One region of the Pseudomonas nanhaiensis genome, then DNA from elsewhere that is predicted to be linked to it. Evidence: predicted binding sites of a transcription regulator. Region 1 holds the regulator's gene; each other region holds the start of a gene.
What was found. The regulator FliA, encoded in region 1, starts transcription of late flagellar genes. The targets are predictions, from matches to a motif close to CTAAAGTTTNNNNNNNNNNNGCCGNTAA.

Region 1 (7,232 bases):
TCTGGCAGATGGCCAGCGCATTCCGGACGATATAAACAAGGCTGTGGGTCATCAGCTGGTCAGCCGGGCGGTCAGTCTGGCAGGCAACGAAGCCCCGGCAGATCAGGCCATGGCCGACGTGTTTGCGGGTATATTGCATACCCAGCGGGCAAGCTAACGAATTCTAAGACAAGGTAATCGACATAGATGGCCAGCAAACATCCGGTTCAGGTTATCGCGGTCACCGGCGGCAAGGGCGGGATCGGCAAAACCAACGTTTCGGTCAATCTCAGCCTCGCTCTGGCTGAGCTTGGGCGGCGCGTGGTGCTGCTTGACGCCGACCTTGGCCTGGCCAACGTCGACGTGCTGCTCGGTATCAAGCCCAAGGCGACGCTTGCCGACGTGCTGGAAGGCACCTGTGATCTGCGAGATGTACTGATCGCCGGTCCGGGTGGCATCCGCATCGTGCCGGCAGCCTCCGGTGCGGCGAAGATGGTCAATCTCAATCCGCAGCAGCACGCCGGCCTGATTCAGGCGTTCAGCGACATCGGCGACAACCTTGATGTGCTGATTGTCGACACCGCTGCAGGAATCGGCGATTCGGTGGTCAGCTTCGTACGTGCGGCGCAGGAAGTGCTGGTCGTGGTATGTGATGAGCCCACGTCGATCACCGACGCCTACGCACTGATCAAGCTGCTGAATCGGGATCACGGCATGACCCGTTTCCGCGTGCTCGCAAATATGGTGAGCACGCCGCAGGAAGGTCGCACGGTGTTTGCTAAACTCACCAAGGTGACAGACCGTTTCCTTGACGTTGCACTGCAATATGTCGGTGCAGTGCCTTTCGATGAAGCGGTGCGCAAGGCAGTACAGAAGCAGCGGGCAGTGTATGACGCCTTCCCGCGCAGCAAGGCTTCCATTGCCATTCGTGGCATTGCGCAGAAAGTGGATTCCTGGCCCCTGCCTGCCAACCCACGCGGGCACCTCGAGTTTTTCGTCGAACGTCTGGTGCAGCAGACAGGGTCGGGGCTATGAACGCATCGGCCAGTGGAGTACGCATGTATACCCGCGCCCAAAGTTCTGCCGAATCACAGGACCGCCTCGTTGAGCAATTCGCGCCACTGGTCAAGCGCATTGCCTATCATCTGCTGGGCCGGCTGCCGTCCAGCGTTCAGGTCGAGGACCTGATGCAGGCCGGCATGATCGGCCTACTGGAAGCCTCCCGCAAGTTCGATCACGGCAAGGGCGCCAGTTTCGAAACCTACGCCGGTATCCGCATCCGTGGTGCCATGCTCGATGAGGTGCGCAAGGGCGATTGGGCCCCGCGTTCGGTCCACCGCAATACGCGCATGGTCAGTGAGGCGATGCGTAATGTCGAAGGCCGTTTGGGCCGCGACGCTAAAGATCACGAGATCGCTGCCGAACTCAATATGAGCCTCGAGGATTACTACTCGATTCTCAACGACACGGCCGGCAGCAAACTGTTCAGCTTCGAGGATCTGCTCGAGTCCGGTGGCGATGCCGACGCGCACGGTGATCATGAACCCTACGGCGGCTTGCAGGACGAGCGGTTTCGCTCGGCGCTGGTCGACGCGATCGACGGCCTGCCGGAGCGTGAGAAGCTGCTGCTGTCGCTGTATTACGACGAAGAACTGAATCTCAAGGAAATTGGCGCCGTCCTCGGCGTCAGTGAGTCCCGTGTAAGCCAGTTGCACAGTCAGTGTGCGGCGCGTTTGCGGGCGCGCCTGGCCGATTGGCGCAACGATTGATTTTATCGCCAGCATCCGGACAATGCCCGGGTAGCCAGCACCGCAACAACGACAAGGCTGGCAAGGCCATTAGCATCTGATTAGCGAGTGCGAACCTGCACTTTCCCTGGTTTGTACGGAGGTCGACTTGGACAAGAACATGAAGATTCTCATCGTTGATGATTTTTCGACGATGAGACGTATTATCAAGAATCTGCTGCGCGACCTGGGGTTCACCAACACGGCGGAAGCCGATGATGGCAATACGGCGTTGCCGATGCTGCAGAGCGGCAGCTTCGATTTTCTCGTTACAGACTGGAACATGCCTGGCATGAGCGGGATCGACCTGCTGCGCGCCGTGCGCGCCGATGAGCGTCTCAAGCACCTGCCGGTGCTGATGGTCACCGCTGAAGCCAAGCGCGATCAGATCATCGAGGCCGCTCAGGCCGGGGTCAATGGCTATGTGGTCAAGCCGTTCACCGCGCAGGCGCTGAAAGAAAAGATCGAGAAGATTTTCGAGCGCGTCCAGGCTAAGTAATCCGGGGTACAGGTTATGGCTTTAAGCAAGGATCCCGGCCAGGCGACTGCTCAGGAATTCGAACACTCCCTCAAGGACAACGCACGGCAACTGGTCGAGTACCTCGAGAAGGGCCAGTTCGGCGAAGCGGTTCTCGTCATTCACGCGATCAATCAGGCGCGCGACCGCGGCCTGTATCACGAGGTCGGGCAGCTGACCCGCGCGCTGCACAACGCCATCGTCAACTTCCAGATCGACACGTCGCACGCACTCGGCGACAGCAACGAGGTATCGAAGATTTCCGACGCCTCCGACCGTCTCGATTACGTAGTCAAGCTGACCGACAAGGCCGCCAACCGGACCATGGATCTGGTCGAGAGCAGCGCGCCCATCGTTTCCGACATGGGCCAGGAAGCCTCGGCGCTCAGGGCAGACTGGGAGCGTCTGCAGCGACGGGAAATGGCCGCTACCGAGTTTCGCGACCTGTACAAGCGCATGGGCGACTTCCTCGAGAAGACCGAGAGATCCAGCGCCCAGGTCTCCGGGCATCTGAATGACATCCTCATCGCCCAGGATTATCAGGATCTTACCGGTCAGGTGATCAAGCGTGTAACCGCGCTGGTTCATGATGTCGAGGAAAGCCTGGTCAATCTGGTGCGCATGGCCGGTCAGGTCGATCGCCTGGCGGGGATCGATCACAACGATTCACGACGCGAAGAGAAAAAAACCTCGGACAGGGGTGAAGGTCCGCAGATTCATGCCGATAAAAGAGAAGACGTGGTTTCTGGACAAGACGAAGTTGATGATCTTCTGTCCAGCCTTGGCTTCTAGGGGAGTGGGTGCATGAGTTTCGACGCGGATGAAGAGATCCTCCAGGACTTCCTGGTGGAAGCCGGAGAGATCCTCGAATTATTGTCCGAGCAGTTGGTGGAGCTGGAGAACCGTCCCGAGGACATGGATCTGCTCAACGCCATCTTCCGCGGCTTCCATACCGTCAAGGGCGGTGCAGGGTTTCTTCAGCTCGATGCTCTGGTCGGCTGCTGCCATATCGCCGAGAACGTCTTCGACATCCTGCGCAAGGGTGAGCGGAAGGTCACCTCCGAGCTGATGGATGTGGTGCTGCAGGCCCTCGATGCAGTCAATGGCATGTTTGCCCAGGTCCGTGAGGGCGAAGACCCTACGCCGGCCGATCCGCAACTGCTCGCGGCGCTTGCCGTGCTGGCTCACCCCGCTGGTGAAGAAGTGGCTGCGGTCCAACCTGCGGTCGCTGCCGTCACCACCCCCGCGCCGGAACTCGAGATGGCCGGTGCCACTGCGGACGACGCAGACGGCGATATAACCGATGACGAGTTCGAGCAGCTGCTTGATGCCTTGCACGGCGGCGACGCGCCAGCTCCCGCAGCGACGGCAGAGCCGCCAGCTGCTGCAGCCGGTGCCGGCGACGAGATCACCGATGAAGAATTCGAAGCACTGCTGGATCAGCTCCACGGTGCCGGCAAGCCCCCTGTCGTAGCTGAAGCGCCCAAGCCATCCCAACCAGCCGCTCCGGTGGCAGCCGGCTCGGACGAAAACATCACCGACGACGAATTCGAAGCGCTGCTTGACCAGTTGCATGGCAATGGTCTGGCGCCCGGCGTTGCGCCCGCGGCCTCTGCAGCCTCCGGTGCCGAGCCGGCGGTGGAGCGAAGCGGCGTCGACGATCACATTAGCGATGACGAGTTCGAAGCACTGCTCGATCAGCTGCACGGCGCTGGCGCTGCACCAGGTAAATCAGATGCTGCCGAGCCGAAAGCAAGTGTGGCGCCGGCCAAGGCCGCACCGAAGCCAGCGCCCAAGGCCGTATCCAGGCCCGAGGCCCTGAAAACCGAGACTCAGGCCGCACCGGCGAAGGCTGCTGCGCCCGCGCCGGCTGCCGACGCCAATGCTGCCGAAACCACCGTTCGGGTAGATACCGCCCGGCTCGACGAGATCATGAACATGGTCGGCGAGCTGGTGCTGGTCCGTAACCGCCTGGTGCGTCTCGGCGTAGCCAGCGGTGATGAAGAACTGAACAAGGCGGTGAGCAACCTGGACGTGGTCACCGCCGATCTGCAGACATCGGTCATGAAGACCCGCATGCAGCCGATCAAGAAAGTCTTCGGCCGCTTCCCGCGTGTTGTCCGCGACCTGGCACGCAGCCTGAAGAAAGAGATCAATCTTGAACTGATTGGTGAAGAAACCGATCTGGACAAGAACCTTGTCGAGGCGCTGGCCGATCCGCTTGTGCACCTGGTGCGCAATTCGGTCGATCACGGCATCGAGCCGCCGGACGAGCGCGAATCAGCCGGCAAACCACGCACTGGCAAGGTGGTGCTGGCGGCCGAGCAGGAAGGCGACCACATCCTGCTGACCATCACCGACGATGGTCGCGGCATGGACCCTGAGGTCCTGCGCGCCAAGGCGGTTGAAAAGGGCATGATGGAGCGTGAAGCGGCGGAGCGGCTTAGCGATTCGGAATGCTTCAACCTGATCCTGGCGCCGGGCTTCTCGACCAAGACCGAGATTTCCGATGTGTCCGGGCGCGGCGTCGGGATGGACGTGGTCAAGACAAAGATTTCCCAGCTCAACGGTACCATCAACATCGAATCGACCAAGGGGCAGGGGTCGCGCATTGCGATCAAGGTCCCGCTGACCCTCGCCATCATGCCGACGTTGATGGTGATGCTCGCCAATCAGGCGTTTGCCCTGCCACTGGTCAGCGTCAACGAGATTTACAGTCTCGACCTCTCGCGCACTAACGTGGTCGACGGCCAGGAAGTGATCATCGTCCGCGACAAGGCGTTGCCGCTGTTCTACCTCAAGCGCTGGCTGATGGCCGGTGCCGAAGACACCACCGATCGCTCCGCAGCCAGTGTGGTGATCGTGTCGGTGGGTACTCAGCGGGTGGGCTTTGTTGTCGATCAGCTGGTTGGACAGGAAGAGGTGGTGATCAAGCCGCTGGGTCGTATGCTACAGGGCACCGCAGGGATGTCGGGTGCCACGATTACCGGAGATGGTCGCATTGCGCTCATCCTCGATATACCCAGCCTGCTCAAGCGCTACGCGCGTCGCGGTTGACGCCAGCCGGAAGGCTTTCAGGAGATAGTGATGGCGGTCAAGGTTCTGGTGGTGGACGACTCGGGCTTCTTTCGCCGCCGAGTCGCGGAAATCCTTGGCGGGGACAAGCAGATCCAGGTCGTCGGCACCGCGTCCAACGGACAGGAAGCAGTCGATCAGACTCTGGCGCTGCGACCCGATGTCGTCACCATGGACTATGAGATGCCGGTGATGGACGGCATCACGGCTGTTCGCCAGATCATGCAGCGCTGCCCGACGCCGGTGCTGATGTTTTCATCTCTTACCTATGAAGGCGCCCGAGTCAGTCTCGATGCGCTGGACGCGGGTGCCGCCGACTACCTGCCAAAGAACTTCGAAGACATCTCACGCAACCCTGACAAGGTCCGCCAGTTGCTCTGTGAGCGGGTGCATACGCTTGCGCGCACCAATCGCACTTCCCTGGGTCTGAGTGCGCCGAGCCATGCCGCGCCACCGCCCCCTGCGCTCAACAGCCGGGTGGGCGGGGTGACCAGCTTGTTCGATCGACAGCCTGCGCCGGCAGCGGCTGCGCCGAAGGCAGGCAGCAGTCCGGCTCCGCGCAAGCGCCAATACAGGCTGGTGGCCATCGGTACTTCCACCGGAGGTCCTGTCGCGCTGCAGAAGGTGCTTACCCAGCTGCCAGCCAACTTCCCCGCGCCACTGCTGCTGGTGCAGCACATGCCTGCCGCCTTCACCAAGGCCTTTGCCGAAAGGCTGGACAAGCTCTGCCGCATTTCGGTCAAGGAAGCCGAGGATGGCGATACGCTGCGTCCCGGCGTCGCGCTGCTGGCGCCCGGCGGCAAACAGATGATGATCGACGGTCGCGGCGTGGTGCGTATTCTGCCGGGCGATGAGCGGCTCAATTACAAGCCGTGTGTGGACGTGACATTCGGCTCGGCTGCCAAGACGTTTCAGGACAAGGTGCTCGCCGTGGTGTTGACCGGGATGGGTGCCGATGGTCGCGAGGGCGCCCGGATGCTCAAGCAGGCCGGTAGCTCGGTATGGGCCCAGGATGAAGACAGCTGCGTGATCTATGGCATGCCGATGGCGGTGGCCAAGGCCAATCTTGCCGACGGCATCTACAGCCTGGATGAGATCGGCCGCTACCTGTCAGAGCTCAGCTGATGGACATTCTCAGCATCATTGGCGTTATCCTCGCCTTTGTTGCGATCCTGGGTGGCAACTACTTGGAAGGCGGCCACGCGGCAGCGCTGCTCAACGGACCGGCGGCGCTGATCGTGCTCGGCGGCACACTGGGGGCTGCCTTCATTCAGACGCCGTTGCCGGTGTTCAAGCGCTCGATGGTGATCTTGCGCTGGATCATCCTGCCTCCGCCAAACCGCCTGCAACAGGGCATCGCACAGGTGATCAACTGGAGCACGGTGGCACGCAAGGAAGGCTTGCTGGGCCTGGAAAGCATCGCCGACACCGAGCCTGATCCCTTCGCGCGCAAAGGGCTGCAACTGCTGGTGGACGGCAGCGAGCCCGAAGCCCTGCGCAGCATCCTCGAAGTCGACATGGTCACGCGGGAGAACCACGATCTGTCCGCTGCCAAGGTGTTCGAGAGCATGGGCGGCTACTCGCCGACCATCGGCATCATCGGCGCAGTCATGGGGCTGATCCATGTGATGGGCAACCTGGCTGATCCGTCCATGCTCGGACGCGGCATCGCCGTGGCGTTCGTGGCGACCATCTATGGTGTCGCACTGGCCAACCTGCTCCTGCTGCCGGTGGCCAACAAGCTCAAATCGGTGGTGATGCAGCAGTCCTGCTACCGCGAGATGCTGCTCGAAGGGTTGATGTCCATCGCCGAAGGCGAGAATCCACGCTCCATTGAAATGAAGCTGGAAGGCTTTCTGGACTAGGCCGGTCCC
Region 2 (7,232 bases), 1.2 Mb from region 1:
GCGCCTGCAGCTGCTCGACAGCCGCCGGAGCAAGGATGCCCTCAGTCTGAAGCGTCCGCTTGCGCGCCAGATCAGCCTCCAGCTGTGCCACCCGTGCTTCGGCTTCGCGCAGCTGCAGTTGATAGTCGGTGCTGTCCAGCTCGGCCAGTGGCTGGCCACGTTCGATCTGCCCGCCCTCGTCGATCAGAAACCGCTCGACGCGTCCGGGGACCTCGAAAGCGAGCTGCGAAGACTCCGCGCTGCGCACCACGCCAGCAAAGCGCAGCGGACCGCTGGAGGCATCGGCTGGCTGAAGGGATTGCACCAGGGCTACACGGGGAGGTGCGTCGGCCGGGCCTTCCTCCGAGGAACAACCGGTCGCGAGCGCAGAACAGACAATCAGGGGACACAACAGCCGGAAAGCGGAGACGTTCGTAAGTGACATCCATGATCCTTATCGAAGGCGGTGGGCAAGGGGCGTTCAGATGCCTATCGATAGGGCCGTTGCAGCGTGTAAAAGTTCACCAGTGGGACAGTTTTGCAGGAATATCCGTCGGCCTGCTGAAGGTGCTGTGACGCATCACCTTCAGCGGTTGCGCACGTATCAGCTGAGCTCGTTGGCGAAACGCTGGACCGCGCCTACCACTTGCTTGGCGCCCGTCTGGATCTCCACGATGACGGTACCGGCCTGACTGGCCAGGGCCAGACCCTGAGCAGCCTGCTCCCGGCTGGTCGACATGTCCCGGACCGCTTCATCGGCCAGCGTCCGGTTCTTTTCCACCACGCTGACGATCTCTTCGGTGGCTGCGCTGGTCCGACCAGCGAGTTGACGCACTTCGTCCGCTACCACGGCGAAACCGCGTCCCTGTTCACCGGCCCGCGCCGCCTCGATGGCCGCATTGAGCGCGAGCAGGTTGGTCTGCGCGGCGATGCCGCTGATGGTCTGTACGATCGAGTTGATCAGCAATGATTGCTTGCCCAGCGCTTCGATACTGTGGGTCGCCGACTCAACCTCTGCAGCGACGCGTTCCATGGTCACCACAGTGTCCTTGACCACCGCTGCACCGCGTTCTGCGCTCGCATCGGTCTGTCGGGAAATGTCATAGGCGATCCGCGCCGCCTCCCTGACTTCCTCTTCCCGGGCCACCTGGTCGCTGACGACGCTGGCGAACTTGACGATCTTGTACAGATTGCCTTCGGCGTCGTAGACCGGGTTATAGCTGGCCTCCAACCACACGTCGCGGCCGCGACTGTCAATCCGTTGAAAACGGCTGGAGATGTATTCGCCGCGGTTGAGGGTCTGCCAGAAGGACTTGTACTCCTGTGACGAACTCAGCGCCGGGGTGCAGAACATGCTGTGATGTTTGCCAACGATCTGCTGAAGCGAGTAGCCCATCCCCTGCAGGAACTGCTCGTTGGCAGTGATGATGGTCCCGTCCAGCTTGAACTGGATGACGGCTGTCGAGCGGATGAGCGCCTTGATGAACTCCTCGTTTTCCTTCCCGCTCTGGATGTCCCGAGTCACCTCCCGCGCATGCCCCTTGATCGACTGCAGCCGGCCGTTCTGATCGCGCAACGGGAACCAGTCGATGTGCAGCCAGACCAGACTGCCGTTGCTGTGAATGTAGCGGTAGTCGTCGGCGATGGGTTCGAATCGGGCGATCGCGGCGCGGAAATTGTGGAAGCAGGGGAGCTTCGCCACGTAGGAAGGGACCAGTTCGGACAGGGGGCGGCCCTGCAATTGGTCGGCCCGATAACCAAGTGCGCGGGCAAAGTTGTCGTTGACCGAGGTCACCCGGACCTGCGCATCGAGCTCGATGAGCAGGGCATGGGCATTCATCTGGTCTGCCAGCTGCCGTGCCATGAACAACTCCGCTTCCTGGTTCTGCAATTGCTTTTTCAACTGATGATTGAACATGGCGATCTCTGACAGTGGGCATGCATAGGCTGCTATCGGCCCGGGCTGCCGTTTCTCTACCTCGTCGGCCTTGCCCGGATCGCCCGTTGCAGGAGCACCGGCGACCCACCGTCTCCGAAGCCGGTGGGTCGGACGGGGTTCAGTGCAATGGCAACTGTACGTTGCCGGTCAGCTTGACCGCGCTGGGTACGCGCGAAAAACCCAGTGTGTACTGCGGATGGAAGCCGTAAAGCATCAGACCGACCTCATCGCCATAGCGCAGCTCGGTGCTCACACCGACCAGTTCGGTATCGCGCGCGCCGGTCCCGCGCAGCGGCAGGATCTGATCGCCCAACAGCTCAGGGCTCAGGCGGAAGCGACGCTTGACGCCCACCCCGACAAACACCCGGGGATCCAGTGCAGCGTCGCCTTCTATGGTCAGATTCGCCAACGGCAGGCCAGCCAGCACCTGATCACTGCTGGCTCGGTACAGCGGAACGAAGCGAGGAGCCGTGCCAAGATCGGCGAGCAGTGCCGGTGGTAGGGTTTCGACCATTTCGGTGAGGATCGCGGTAACGCGGTCCGGGTCGACCGTGACCAGCCCGGTCAGTGCGCTGGTAAGCAGGCTGGCAGTATCCGCTGACAGTAGGCTCAGGACGTCAGCCAACCTCGCAGGATCAAGCTTGCCTAACAGGTTCAGTATCACGTCAATCGACGGTGGGCCGACGAGCAGATTGCCGCTGTCCATCGATACCTCCATGCCGCCGGTAGGCATGTCGTCGGCGACTACACTCTTGCCATTGCCCTGGGTCAGGCAGACCCGGGGAATGTCCACATTGCGCTGCAGCTTGCGCAGTTTGGCGTCGAGAAAGTCGTAGGAGAGGTCGGCGATCCGGTAGCGGGTGTCGCCACACTGCACGTCGTTATATAGCCCACCCAGGTTCGTCAGCCCGCCACCTGAACCGTCCTGCAGCGCAGGCAGCACGTGCCCACCCTTGGTGACCAGCAGGTAGGCATCATTGCCGGCCTCACGCAGGCAGTTGAAGTTCCAGGTCGCCTCATTGGCGTTGAACAACGTGTCGTTGACGCCCTGAATGAACAGCGCATCGACAGCCGGTGTACCAGCGCCGTCGCTGCGGGGTTGGCAGTACGCGCCCAGGCCGTGGCCGGCCAGGCGCTGCGCCGCTGCCTCGCTGGCCGTGCCCGAGAGCGACTCGGCATAGGACTGAGTCACCCACGGCGCCTGATCCGTCGCGGCAACACCTGTGAGAAACGATAGCCATGCCGTTTTTGGTACGCCTTCCGGGGTCAGGCTGTATGACAGGTCGTGCCAGGTGATGACGGGCACCAGCGCGTCAAACCGCGCGTCCACGCTGGAGCCGACCAACTGGAAGCCGCCGCCATAGCTGACGCCCAGCCCCCCGACCAGGGGGTCGCCGCGTAGATATGCCAGATGCGGCGCGAGATTGGCTTCTGCCCAGTCGAGCATCGCCTGAATGTCGCGGCCCTCGACGTCCGGGTCCTGAACATTAGCCTGGCCGCCGCTGTCGCCAAAGCCGCGCTGATCGAAGGTCAGGACGAAGTAACCCGAGTCCCATGCCTTGCGCGCAGCTTCGGTCAATGCGTCAGTCTCGCTCAGATCCGTCGAGCGGCTGCCGCTCCAGCCGTGGCTATACATGAGTAGCGGTGCAGGTTGACCCTGCTCCAGCCGCGGCTGGTAGAGGGTCATCGCGATCTCGGTTCCATCGAACGAGGTAATGGTGATGTCGTACTTCTGTTGGGCGATGGCGGCTCCGCCGCCGCTGATCGCGCCGGCGATCGGCCGGTCGTTGCCTGCAGCGTTCGCGGGGAGAGTGATTGCGCCGGCCAGCGCAGCACTGGCGATTGCAAGGCTCAGGGCTGCGCCGCGAGCGGCACCGAGGAAGGGCTTGCGAGTCATGATTGGCACCTCATTGTTGTTCTTTTTTCGAAGTGATATGCGAGTGGATCACACTCGGGAGGCTCTGCCAGAGCCTGACTCTGAGAACGAAGCGGCGAGGGGGAAGTTCCGGCTCCGTTGGAGCACTGCCTTGGCGGCTGGGCCTGCGACCGCCTGGTCAGGCCCGTGCCAGACGGGCGGAAAACGAAAGCGCAATTAGAGCATTTACTCGACAGACGGGTCAGAGCCGCTGTCGATCCGGGCCATGGCCTTACGGACGTCTCCGGCCTCGCCTGGCCGCACCAGCCGATCGACCTCCTCACCGTCACGCATGAAGATCAGGGTGGGCCAGAGCTTCACCCGGAACGAGCGACCAAGGCGCCGGCCGGGGCCGTCCTCGATCTTCAGATGCTCGACGCCAGGGTGACCGTCGAAGGCGGCTGCGATAGCGTCCTGGGCGGCGCGGCAGTGCCCGCACCACGCGGTACCGAATTCGATAACGACCGGTCCTTTCCGCGCGTCGACAGCATCGCGAGTTGGCTCTTTGTCGGTGTAGGTGTGGTTCATTCCCATTGTCGATTCTCCTGTTTCAGGCCAGCGTTCAGCTTTTTGACGTCTGTGACCGCCGCTCTCGCCGGGTGAGCTGCCAATAACTTTCCCAGCGTTTACGCAGCGCCTTTGGCGACTCGGCATACAGCCGGCGCCCGAGCCGCAGCGCACGGCTTTGCAGAAACTCGCGTCGCTTGTCGATCGCCGCGCCGATGCGCTCACGTTGTGTCTCGTCGCCGAACAGGTCCGGTTGCTCTTCCATCAGCAGACAGAGCATGGCCAGGTCATGCTCGTCGCCAAGCATCTCCGACAGTTCCTTGAGCAAGGCGCAGCGCAGCTTGAAGTGTTCCGGCCAGCCAAGCAGCAACAGTCGGGTGTGGTACCAGTGATCCTTCACGCGCTTGCGCCATTCGTGAAGGTTGTGTGCGCTCGGGTCCTTCGCGGCTACGGAGAGCGCCTTGCGCCCGTCACGGTAGGTTCTTTGCAGACCGTCGACGTACAGATCGAACCCGCTGGGCTTCAAACTCCATTTGGCCATGTCTGCTTCGAGCGACTCGACTGCGGCAAGCGCTTCGACGATCGCGTCGTCCTCCGAGCCGCTCGCGGGGCTTGGTTTGCGCGAGGCCAGACGCTTGCGCACGGCTCGCAGTTGCGCCTGTTGAAACAGGTCGGTATCGGTTGCTGCCAGGGCATCCCAGCTTTCGACGATCGCGGTGACGTCTCGCGATGAAGACAGCAGGCGTGCCGCATCACGGATACGCTGGTTCTCCCGGTCAAAGTCCTTGCCGAGGGGTTTGCGCACCAGGCGCAGGACCGCACGCATCTCCTTGAAACGCTTGCGAGCCTGGTGGACGCCGCGGGCGCGCTCGCCCTTGGGCGCAGTGAGTGCAGAGCGTGCCTTCCCCAGGCGCTTGCTGACGACGCGGAGGATCTCCCTGGGTGCCTTGCGATCGGGACGAAGATGGTACGACATCACAACTCCTGACTTGATTGAGAGACGGTATTACCCGATACGTTAGCGTGTAGTGTGCCTGGTGCGCCGGGGGTGACCGTGTACTGAAAGCTCGGCCCAGTCTGTCGGGTCAATCCGTTTGGCAATCTGATCACCGTTAAAGTTGCTCTAACCGCTCTCGCCTGTGTGACTAAACGTACGCCGACGCCAGGGTGGCGACGAGCGCGCAAGCGATGACCAGGAACCAGGCTGGCACCTTCCAGAACACCAGAGCGATCAATGCCGCGACCGCCAGCGCAAAATGCTCAGGACGCTCGATGCTGCTGGTAAACACCGGATCATACAAAGCGGCCAGGAGTAGCCCGACAACCGCCGCGTTGATGCCGCTCAACGCCGCCTGCGCACGAGGATTGCCGCGCAAGGCCTGCCAGAATGGCAGCGCGGCGAACACCAGCAGAAACGACGGCAGGAAGACGGCCAGCAGGCAGAGCGTGGCGCCCAACCAGCCGTTGATGGCGGCCCCAAGAAAGGCGGAAAAGGTGAACAGCGGTCCCGGCACCGCCTGCGCGGCGCCGTACCCTGCCATGAAGGTTTCGCCGCCGACCCAGTCGGGCACTACCTCGGCTTGCAACAGTGGCAGTACAACATGCCCGCCGCCGAAGACCAGTGCGCCGGCGCGGTAGAATGCGTCGATCAGTTCTATCGCGCCGCCGGGCAGCGCTGCGGACAGCAGCGGCAGCACGAGCAGCAGCGCGGCGAACAGGCCTAGAAAGCGCAGCCCAGTGCGCCGGCCTATAGCGCAGGGCAAGGCGTCCTCTGCCGCAGCCTCAGCCGGTTTGAACAGCAGCAGGCCGAGGCAGCCTGCCGCGAGGATGACCGCCACCTGGCCCCAGGCATGGGGAATAAGCAGGACACCACCGGCCGCCAGTGCCATGAGCGTCACGCGGGGCCGGTCCGGACACAGCTTGCGCGCCATTTCCCATACGGCCTGGGCGACCACGGCCACTGCAGCGGTCTTCAAGCCCTGCAGTGCGCCGGCTGGCAGCAATTCCGGATGTCGGGCAATACCCAGCGCGAACAGCACCAGTGCGATGGCCGATGGCAGGGTAAAGCCGAGCCAGGCAGCCAGCGCACCGGCGTAGCCGGCTCGGGACAACCCGATGGCAATGCCGACCTGGCTGCTCGCCGGGCCCGGGAGGAACTGACAGAGCGCGACCAGATCGGCATAGCTGCGGTCACTGAACCAGGCTCGTCTGGAGACGAACTCTTCACGAAAATAACCAAGATGCGCAACCGGGCCTCCGAAGGAGGTCAGTCCCAGCCGCAGAAATATGCGAAAGACTGACCAGGGGCTGGTCGCAGACTGAATCGGGTCGGCCATCTCTCTGGATCCTTGACAGGTCTGGGCGCGCCACAGGCTAGCTGATGAATATGAACAACGCGCGATACCACCGTTGGCGTTACCGCGCTCGGGTCACTCTGCCGCTTCGGCGATCTTCTGCTCCACCAGCTCGCGTAGTGGTGCCGGGCCCAGTCGGCGCAATTGTGTGCCATTGACGAAGAACGTCGGGGTGCCGCGGATCCCTACCGCCTTGGCATCGCTCATGTCCATCTCGAGCACCGCGTCGATAGCGGAATCCATCATGTCCGAGCGTGCCTCCTCTACGTCCAGACCAGCGCGCTCTGCCGCATCCCAGGCAGCGATCACCTGCGGATCATCGTGCCAGGCCGGCTGGGCGGCGAGTACAGCGTCCAGCACGGGCTCGAACAGCTCCTGTCTGCGCGCCGTCTCAAGAATCCGCGACACCTCTTCCGAGCCGCGATGGAACAGCACGTAGCGCAATACCAGCTGCACGCTGTCGGGATAGTCCGCCAGGATGCGCTTCACTTCCGGATGAAAGGCCCGGCAGGCTTCGCATGACGGATCAAAGAACTCG
Region 3 (7,232 bases), 1.0 Mb from region 1:
TTGCGCTGGCAATCGAGGCATTGAGCGCCACCATCTGCTGCATGGACTGGGCGATGAGGTCCAGCGCCTCACCAGCAGCATTGGCCTGCTCGACGCTCAGCTCGGAGTATCGGCTGCTTTCGTTGATCACGTTGACCACGGTCTGCGTGTTGGTCTGCAGTTTGGTGATCATGTTGTGAATTTCTTCGGTCGACTTCTGCGTGCGTTGAGCGAGGTTGCGTACTTCATCCGCTACCACAGCGAAGCCGCGACCCATCTCACCGGCGCGTGCCGCTTCGATTGCTGCGTTCAGGGCGAGCAGATTCGTCTGCTCGGCAATGTTGCGGATCACGTCGAGCACCGAGGTGATCTCGTTCGCATCGGTGGACAGCGTTTCCATGTGGGCAACCGCGGTCTTGACGCTGGTCGACAGGTGACCGATCTGTTCGATGGTACGGGTGACCTGGGTACGCCCGTTGTTGGCGCCTTCGTTGGCGTTTTCTACTTCCTGGGCAGCGGCGTTGGCGTTCTGCGCGACGTCCTGGACGCCGTAGGTGATCTCGTTGATCGCTGTGGCCATCAACTCCATCCGCTCCGATTGCCGGGTCATGTCGCGCAGGCTGTTGTTGCTGATACCGTCGAGCTGCTGGCTGGCGCTGATCAGCTGGCGGGCACTGTCACCCAACTGCTGGACCAGGCTGCGCAAGTTGCCGGTGAACTGATTGAAATGACGGGCGATGAGCGACAGTTCGTCATGAGCGTCGTCGTCCAGTTTGCGGGTCAGGTCACTTTCGCCGCTGGCGATGTTGCGCATCGCCTCGACGATACGGTTCAAAGGTTGCGAGATACTGGTGCCGATGATGTACAGGATGATGACCATGATCACGATCAGCCCAAGCACGATGGCCGACGACTGCAGGGCCTGCTGCACCACCTTGGCGCGCATGTCATCCAGAAAGATCCCGGTGCCGACCATGTAGCCCCACGGGGTAAAGTGCTTGAAAGCGGCAAGCTTTCGGGACCCGGGGTCTTCCCCGGGCGTCTGGCCGGGCTTGGCCCAGCTGTATTCGAAACTGGCTGTGCCTTCCTTGCGCGCCAGTGCCACCATTTCCTTGATCACCGATACGCCATGCTGGTTGTTCATGGTCGAGAGGTCGGTGCCCTCGGTCTGGGGTGCGAAGGGGTGCATGATCATGATGTTGTTCATGTCATTGATCCAGAAGTACTCGTTGCCGCTGTAGCGCAGCCCGCGCAGGGCGGTGAGGGCTTGCGACTTGGCTTCGGCTTCGCTTAATTCGCCGCGCTGTTGCATGCCGTGGTAGTGGGCAAGCAGATCGTGCGCCACTTCCACCAGATGTGTCGCCTTGGTCACTTCGCCGTTGCGAATCTCCGTGCGCAGGTGGGTGAGTGACACGGCTTCCAGAGCCAGCATGCTGATCAGGGCCACGATCAGAATCAGCCAGATCCGTTGACGGATGTTAATGCTGCGCAACAGCTTCATTGAGTCTCTCCCACTTCCTGCGATCTTTATTCTTCTGTGGCGTCCGGTGTATCGGGCCCGAGACAAGCCGTTAAGAGCTATATCGACACGAGCCGTTAAAACCTGAATGTTTTTTTGCGTTGATATCGTTTTGACGTCAGATTATTGGCCGATGCAATCCGTTACCGCAACCTCCTTTCGGCGGCAATCAATCCAGCCGATGAGTGGTCAAAACAGAGGTCAATTCTGCCAGCGAGCCACACAGCGCACATAGCTCGCCTATACTTCGATGATGGCGCCATGCCATTACACTTACAAGAGAATGCTATGTCGTTACTCGGTCGCGCGCTTTTGCTGTGGTGCATGGCCTCATGCGCGCTGGCAGAGCCGGTGCCCGTGCGGGTAGGAGGGTACGTTTTTCCGCCGTTCGTTCAGGTGAGCTCGGATGGTGAGTGGAGCGGCGTCACACTGGATGTCGTCAGTGAGCTTAATGCCATGCAGAGTGCGTATCGGTTCGAATTCGTTCCGACTGCGGCGGCCCGTCGCTACGGTGAGCTTGAAGCCGGCCATTACGACATGCTGTTTTTCGAGAATCCGGCATGGGGCTGGCAGAGTGAAGACATACAGAGTCTGGAGGGAGCGGTGCTCGGCAGGGCGTTGTTCATAGCGCGGGCGGTGGACGGCCGGGGCCAGGAGTATTTCGACGTCCGTCAGGATAAGCGGATTGCCCTTTTCAGCGGCTATCACTACGCCTTTGCCGGCTTCATAGCCGACCCGGCGCATCTGCGCGATGCGCACAATGCGGTGCTGACATTCTCGCAGGAGAGCAATATCCAGATGGTGTTGCGCCGGCGGGTGGACTTGGCCGTGGTCACCGAATCATTCCTTGAAGCCTATCTGTCGCGTCATCCGCAGTATCGCAGCCGTCTGCTGGTAGCGGACGAAGCGGACCAGTATTACCAGCATTTCCTGGTGATGCGCAGCGGGGCGGAACCGGGTCTGGAGCGAATGAAGGCGTACCTTGATCGATTGCAGGATTCCGGCGTGCTGGCACGAATACTCGAACGCAACGGCATCAACCAGGCGCAGCCGTAGCCAGCGGCAGCATACGCTTCTTGCTACATCTGTCCCCTTGGCAGCGCCTACGGTTTGGTTAGAATGCGCGCGTCGGCACTTTCCAGTTCGATCCGGGTCTACCCGTCGTCTCCCCCCCAAAGGATTCCCTATGTTGTCGCTTTACAAATTGTGTTCTGTCACTGCGCTATGTGCCGCAATCGGTTTTCAGAGTTCCTTCGCGTTTGCCGAGCGAGAAGTTTCGGGTGAAATGGCGTCTTCTATAACGACCTCGGAGGATCTGGCCGGCCGCGTGGTGATGGGCTGGATCGAAAAGGGCCGTATTCTTCCCGAGCGTGCTGCGGTCAAGATCAAGGTCGATTCGGGCGCGCTCACATCATCCATGCATGCGGTGAACATCAAGAAGTTCAAGCGAAAGGGCAAGGACTGGGTACGCTATGACGTGCCAGTGCGCGATGCCGAGTCCGAAGAGATGGTCACCATGGAATTCGAGCGGCCGGTGTTCCGCCGCGTACTGATTCGTGGCGCCGGTGGCGAGGAGCGCCGTCCCGTCGTGAAGATGTCGATCTGTCTGGGCGATCAGGTGTATGAGGAGCAATTCACTCTGCGCGACCGTGGCGACATGACCTATCCGGTATTGATCGGCCGCCGCACCATCGAACACATCGGGCTGATCGACGTTTCGCAAACGTTCATGCTGCCATTGGATTGCCCCAAGGCTGCCGATGACGACGAGCGAAGCAAGCAAGCCCGAATGAAGGCGGATGAATCACTGGTCGATGACAGCCATATCGACGACCCTGAGGAAGAGTCGGACGACAGCGACGACTGATCGCCGCAGGCGGCCCGGTTCCGGGCCGCTCGCCTTTTACCACATCAGATCGTCTGGCACCTTGAACGCGGCGTAGGGATCGTCTTCACCCGGCGCGTCCGATTCAACCTTGGCAATGACGACCGGCCAGTGCGGTACGCGCTCCATCACCTTCTGCGCAACATCCAGAGGGATGAGTTCAAGATTGCCGGAAAGCCGCACGATCGCCAGTTGCCCGCGGCTGAGCCTGTCGAATTGCTCGGCGGTCACGTGGATTTTCTTGATCTTGTTCTTCATGGCGAACTGATATGGCGTTTCGCCGCCGGAGCGGTCGATCTTCGCCTGTTCTATCAGTTGCTTGGCTTGCGCCTCGCGCTCCTTGCGGGCACTTTCCTCGCGCCGCTGCTGGTTCAACTGCCGGTCGCGCTCTGCCTTTTCCGCGCGCGCTTTCTCCACCGCCTCGGCGGCGTTCTGCTTCTTCTCGGGCTCGTTCCTGGCTTCTTTTTTCTTGGCCCGCTGGGCCTGCTTGAGCTTTTTCTCGTCGACCAGTCCGGCCTTGAGCAACTGGGCTTGAAGGGAATTGACCATGCTGTGGAGCTACCTGCTTCTGGGCTGGATTGAAGTGGCGATTCTAGCGTTAATCCTGGTTCTTTTCCTGCGCTTCGAGCTCGGCCTGTCGGAGTTTGATACGTTTCATCTTTTCCGGGTCGATGGGTTGCTTGTTCGCGGTATCGCGGAGCACGAGCAGGCTGCCGACAATCAATGAGACGGCCGCGAGCAGAAATAACCAACCGATCAAGGGCATGAGGTGCGCTCCGTGTGACGCGTTGCGGTGAAGATGTCTAAGCTGGAGTCTAGTCGACCAGTCAAGGCAAGCCCATGCTCACCCCGCAATTGTTGGATACGCTCAAACGCCGCGAAACCACGCTCTGGATCAATCCGCTACGAAGTCCCTCCCGGCCAGTGTTCGATCCGGCTCTGGTGGAGCAGGCTGCTCGACGCTTCCAGCGCGCGGGAGGCCTGCTGGCCCGGACCGTACGGTCGCTGGCCGGCGGGGATGGTCTGGTGGAATCGCCGTTGATCGATGCCGAGCCCTTGCGGCAGGCGCTTGCCGGGGAGGGCCGGTGGCTGATCAAGGCCGACCACCGTATGCCCCTGGCGGGGTCGGTGAAGGCGCGTGGGGGATTCCATGAAGTGCTGGCCTATGCCGAGCGCGTTGCGCTCGAAGCCGGGTGGGACGGAGAAGATTTTGCCTCACTGGCCGAGCCGCGGTGGCGCAGTCTGTTTGATGAACACCGTCTTATCGTGGGGAGCACCGGCAACCTGGGCATCAGCATCGGGCTACTGTCCCGCGCGCTTGGCTTCAATGCCCAGGTCCACATGTCTCGAGACGCCAGCGAATGGAAGAAGAAGCTCCTGCGAGACGAAGGCGCGGAGGTCGTCGAGCATGACGGGGACTACGCCGTGGCGGTGCAGGCGGGGCGCCGTGAAGCCGAGGCCGACGAGCACGCACATTTTGTCGATGACGAACGGTCCGAGCTGTTGTTTGCCGGCTACGCAGTGGCCGGCGAGCGCCTCGCCTCGCAATTGTCTGCGCAGGGGATAGAGGTTTCGTCGAAGCACCCGTTGCTGGTGTACCTGCCGTGCGGCGTGGGCGGTGCGCCCGGAGGTATTACCTTCGGCCTGAAACAGGTGTTTGGCGAATCCGTACACTGCTGGTTCGCCGAGCCGGTGGAATCTCCGAGTGTACTGGTTCAGCTCGCCGCGGGGCTCGACTCGCCGGTGTCGGTGTACGACGTCGGGCTCGACAATCAGACACTCGCCGACGGGCTCGCCGTCGCACAGGCCTCGATGCTGGCCTCACGCTGCATGCTCGACAGCTTGGCGGGCGTCTTCACCGTATCCGACGAGGCGCTGCGGGGGTACCTGCGACTGGCTCAGGAGCGCCTGGGAGAGCGGCTGGAGCCATCGGCCACGGCGGGCTTCGCCGGGCCGCATTGGCTGGGCGAGGCCGCCGGGCGCGCCTGGTGCGAGGCCAACGGGGTCGATTTGCACGCCGCAACGCACGTGTTGTGGAGTACCGGGGGAGGGCTGGTCCCTGACGAGGTGTTTGCCGGCTGGGTGAAAGCAGAAGAGCCGGAATGAATCCGGCCCCGGGGTGTCACGATCCCGATGCCAGCTTGCTGGTAATCTGCGCGACCAGCTCGCCCTGATGCCGTGCAACGGTCAGCTCATCATCGCTTGGTTGCCTGGAACCGTCTCCGCCAGCCAGCGTGCCGGCCCCGTAGGGGGTGCCGCCTCGTACTTCGGAAATATCGAACATCTCCGGAATGCCGTAGCCGATGGGTACGATGACCATGCCATGGTGGGCCAGGGTGGTCCAGGTCGAGGTGATGGTCATCTCCTCACCACCACCCGTGCCTGTCGAAGTGAACACGCTGGCGACCTTTCCGCGCAGAGAGCCCTTGGCCCAGAGGCCGCCGGTCTGGTCGAAGAAGGTGCGCATCTGGCCGCTCATGTTGCCGAAGCGGGTAGGCGTGCCGACGATGATGGCATCGTAGTCAGCCAGTTCACCCGGTGATGCGACCGGAGCGGGTTCATTGGTCTTGCCGCCGGCTGCCTTGAAGGCTTCTTCGGGCATGGTTTCCGGCACGCGCTTGATGCTGACATCAATACCTGTCACACGCCGCGCGCCCTCGGCAACGGCATTCGCCAGGATCTCGACGTGCCCATACATCGAGTGGTACAGCACAAGAATCTTCGCCATGCTTTTCTCCGATTGATTGACGTGCCCCCAGTGTAGGAAAGATTGTCGATCAGGGTCGGAGCGATTGCCCCAAAGCATCGATGGTGTAGCAGATCAGCGCATCGGCATCAGGCAGGCCGCTGGTCGTCTTGTCGGGTTGGCGGGTTTCCATGATCACGCCGTGCAGTGCGCCACGCAGGTAATAGGCAGTCATCATCGGATCGCGGACGCGCTCCGCACTCAGGCTGCCATCGGCGACACCGCGTTGCAGCGCTTCTACCATCAGGCCCATCACCTCCTCGGCGCAGCATTGCAGCGCTGCACTGTGTTCATCTTCCTCACTGAGATGCGGGAAGGTGTTGATCTGAGTCAGGACGTCGAAATAGTGCGATTCCTCTCGGCTGAAATCGTAGTAGGCGCGACCGAAAGCGCCCACCTGGTCAAGACCCAGTTCTGCCTCGCTGATAGCGCGGACAAACCGATCACGCAGGCATGCCACGGATCGCAGCATGATGCCGCGCATGATGGCGGCCTTGTCCCTGAAATACACGTAGAGCAGGGCGCGACTCAGCTGCGCCGTCTTCGCAATCTCGTCCATCGAGCACTTGTCATAGCCCTTGGTAAAGAACACCTCTTCGGCCGCGTCGAGAATGCTGCCCCGACGCTCCTGTTTTTCCCTTTCGCGGCGTTCATCGACGCTCATAGCTTTCCCCAACCCATGGTGATGTGCAGCCCACGGAGAGAGTGTGCGCAGCGTATTGACAATGTGTCAATAACTGACAATATGTTAATCATCGTTCAGCTCTCCCGGAGCCCAAGCCATGTTGATCATCTCCCGCCTCCCCCGGTTCACCCTGTCCATTGTCGCTGGCGCGCTCGCAGCGTCGCTGCTGGCGGGGTGCGGCGCAGAGCAGAATGCCGACGCAGCGCAAGCGCCTGTGCTGCGGCCGGTGCCGGTGCGTGTGACTGAGGTCAGTCTTGCGCAGGCGACCGAGCCACTCAGGTTTGCAGGCGTGGTCAGGGCACGGCAGCGCGCAGGGTTGACCTTTCAGGTGGGCGGCGTGCTAAAGGAGCGTTCGGTCGAACTGGGGCAGCGGGTCGAAGCCGGGCAGGTGCTGGCTCGGCTGTACAATCCCGAATTA

Region 2: the regulator FliA is predicted to act here: its motif matches at 1,930-1,957, upstream of KEM63_RS16965 (methyl-accepting chemotaxis protein).
Region 3: the regulator FliA is predicted to act here: its motif matches at 1,560-1,587, upstream of KEM63_RS09810 (methyl-accepting chemotaxis protein).

Annotation. Positions count from the first base shown of each region.
Region 1 is NZ_CP073751.1:1,162,549-1,169,780, forward strand. Features, by position in the region: gene flhF (flagellar biosynthesis GTPase FlhF) at 1-157, shown strand, start outside; gene fleN (flagellar synthesis regulator FleN) at 187-1,014, shown strand; gene KEM63_RS05295 (RNA polymerase sigma factor FliA) at 1,011-1,748, shown strand; gene KEM63_RS05300 (chemotaxis response regulator CheY) at 1,888-2,265, shown strand; gene KEM63_RS05305 (protein phosphatase CheZ) at 2,281-3,075, shown strand; gene KEM63_RS05310 (chemotaxis protein CheA) at 3,088-5,340, shown strand; gene KEM63_RS05315 (protein-glutamate methylesterase/protein-glutamine glutaminase) at 5,371-6,483, shown strand; gene KEM63_RS05320 (flagellar motor protein) at 6,483-7,223, shown strand.
Region 2 is NZ_CP073751.1:2,320,626-2,327,857, reverse strand. Features, by position in the region: gene KEM63_RS10460 (efflux RND transporter periplasmic adaptor subunit) at 1-424, opposite strand, end outside; gene KEM63_RS16965 (methyl-accepting chemotaxis protein) at 584-1,897, opposite strand; gene KEM63_RS10450 (CocE/NonD family hydrolase) at 2,037-3,815, opposite strand; gene KEM63_RS10445 (thioredoxin family protein) at 4,020-4,367, opposite strand; gene KEM63_RS10440 (CHAD domain-containing protein) at 4,396-5,316, opposite strand; gene chrA (chromate efflux transporter) at 5,486-6,676, opposite strand; gene KEM63_RS10430 (DsbA family protein) at 6,770-7,232, opposite strand, start outside.
Region 3 is NZ_CP073751.1:2,174,153-2,181,384, reverse strand. Features, by position in the region: gene KEM63_RS09810 (methyl-accepting chemotaxis protein) at 1-1,480, opposite strand, end outside; gene KEM63_RS09805 (substrate-binding periplasmic protein) at 1,787-2,554, shown strand; gene rloA3 (retropepsin-like aspartic peptidase RloA3) at 2,784-3,365, shown strand; gene KEM63_RS09795 (DUF2058 domain-containing protein) at 3,402-3,932, opposite strand; gene KEM63_RS09790 (DUF2897 family protein) at 3,982-4,149, opposite strand; gene KEM63_RS09785 (D-serine ammonia-lyase) at 4,224-5,489, shown strand; gene wrbA (NAD(P)H:quinone oxidoreductase) at 5,506-6,111, opposite strand; gene KEM63_RS09775 (TetR/AcrR family transcriptional regulator) at 6,161-6,793, opposite strand; gene KEM63_RS09770 (efflux RND transporter periplasmic adaptor subunit) at 6,912-7,232, shown strand, end outside.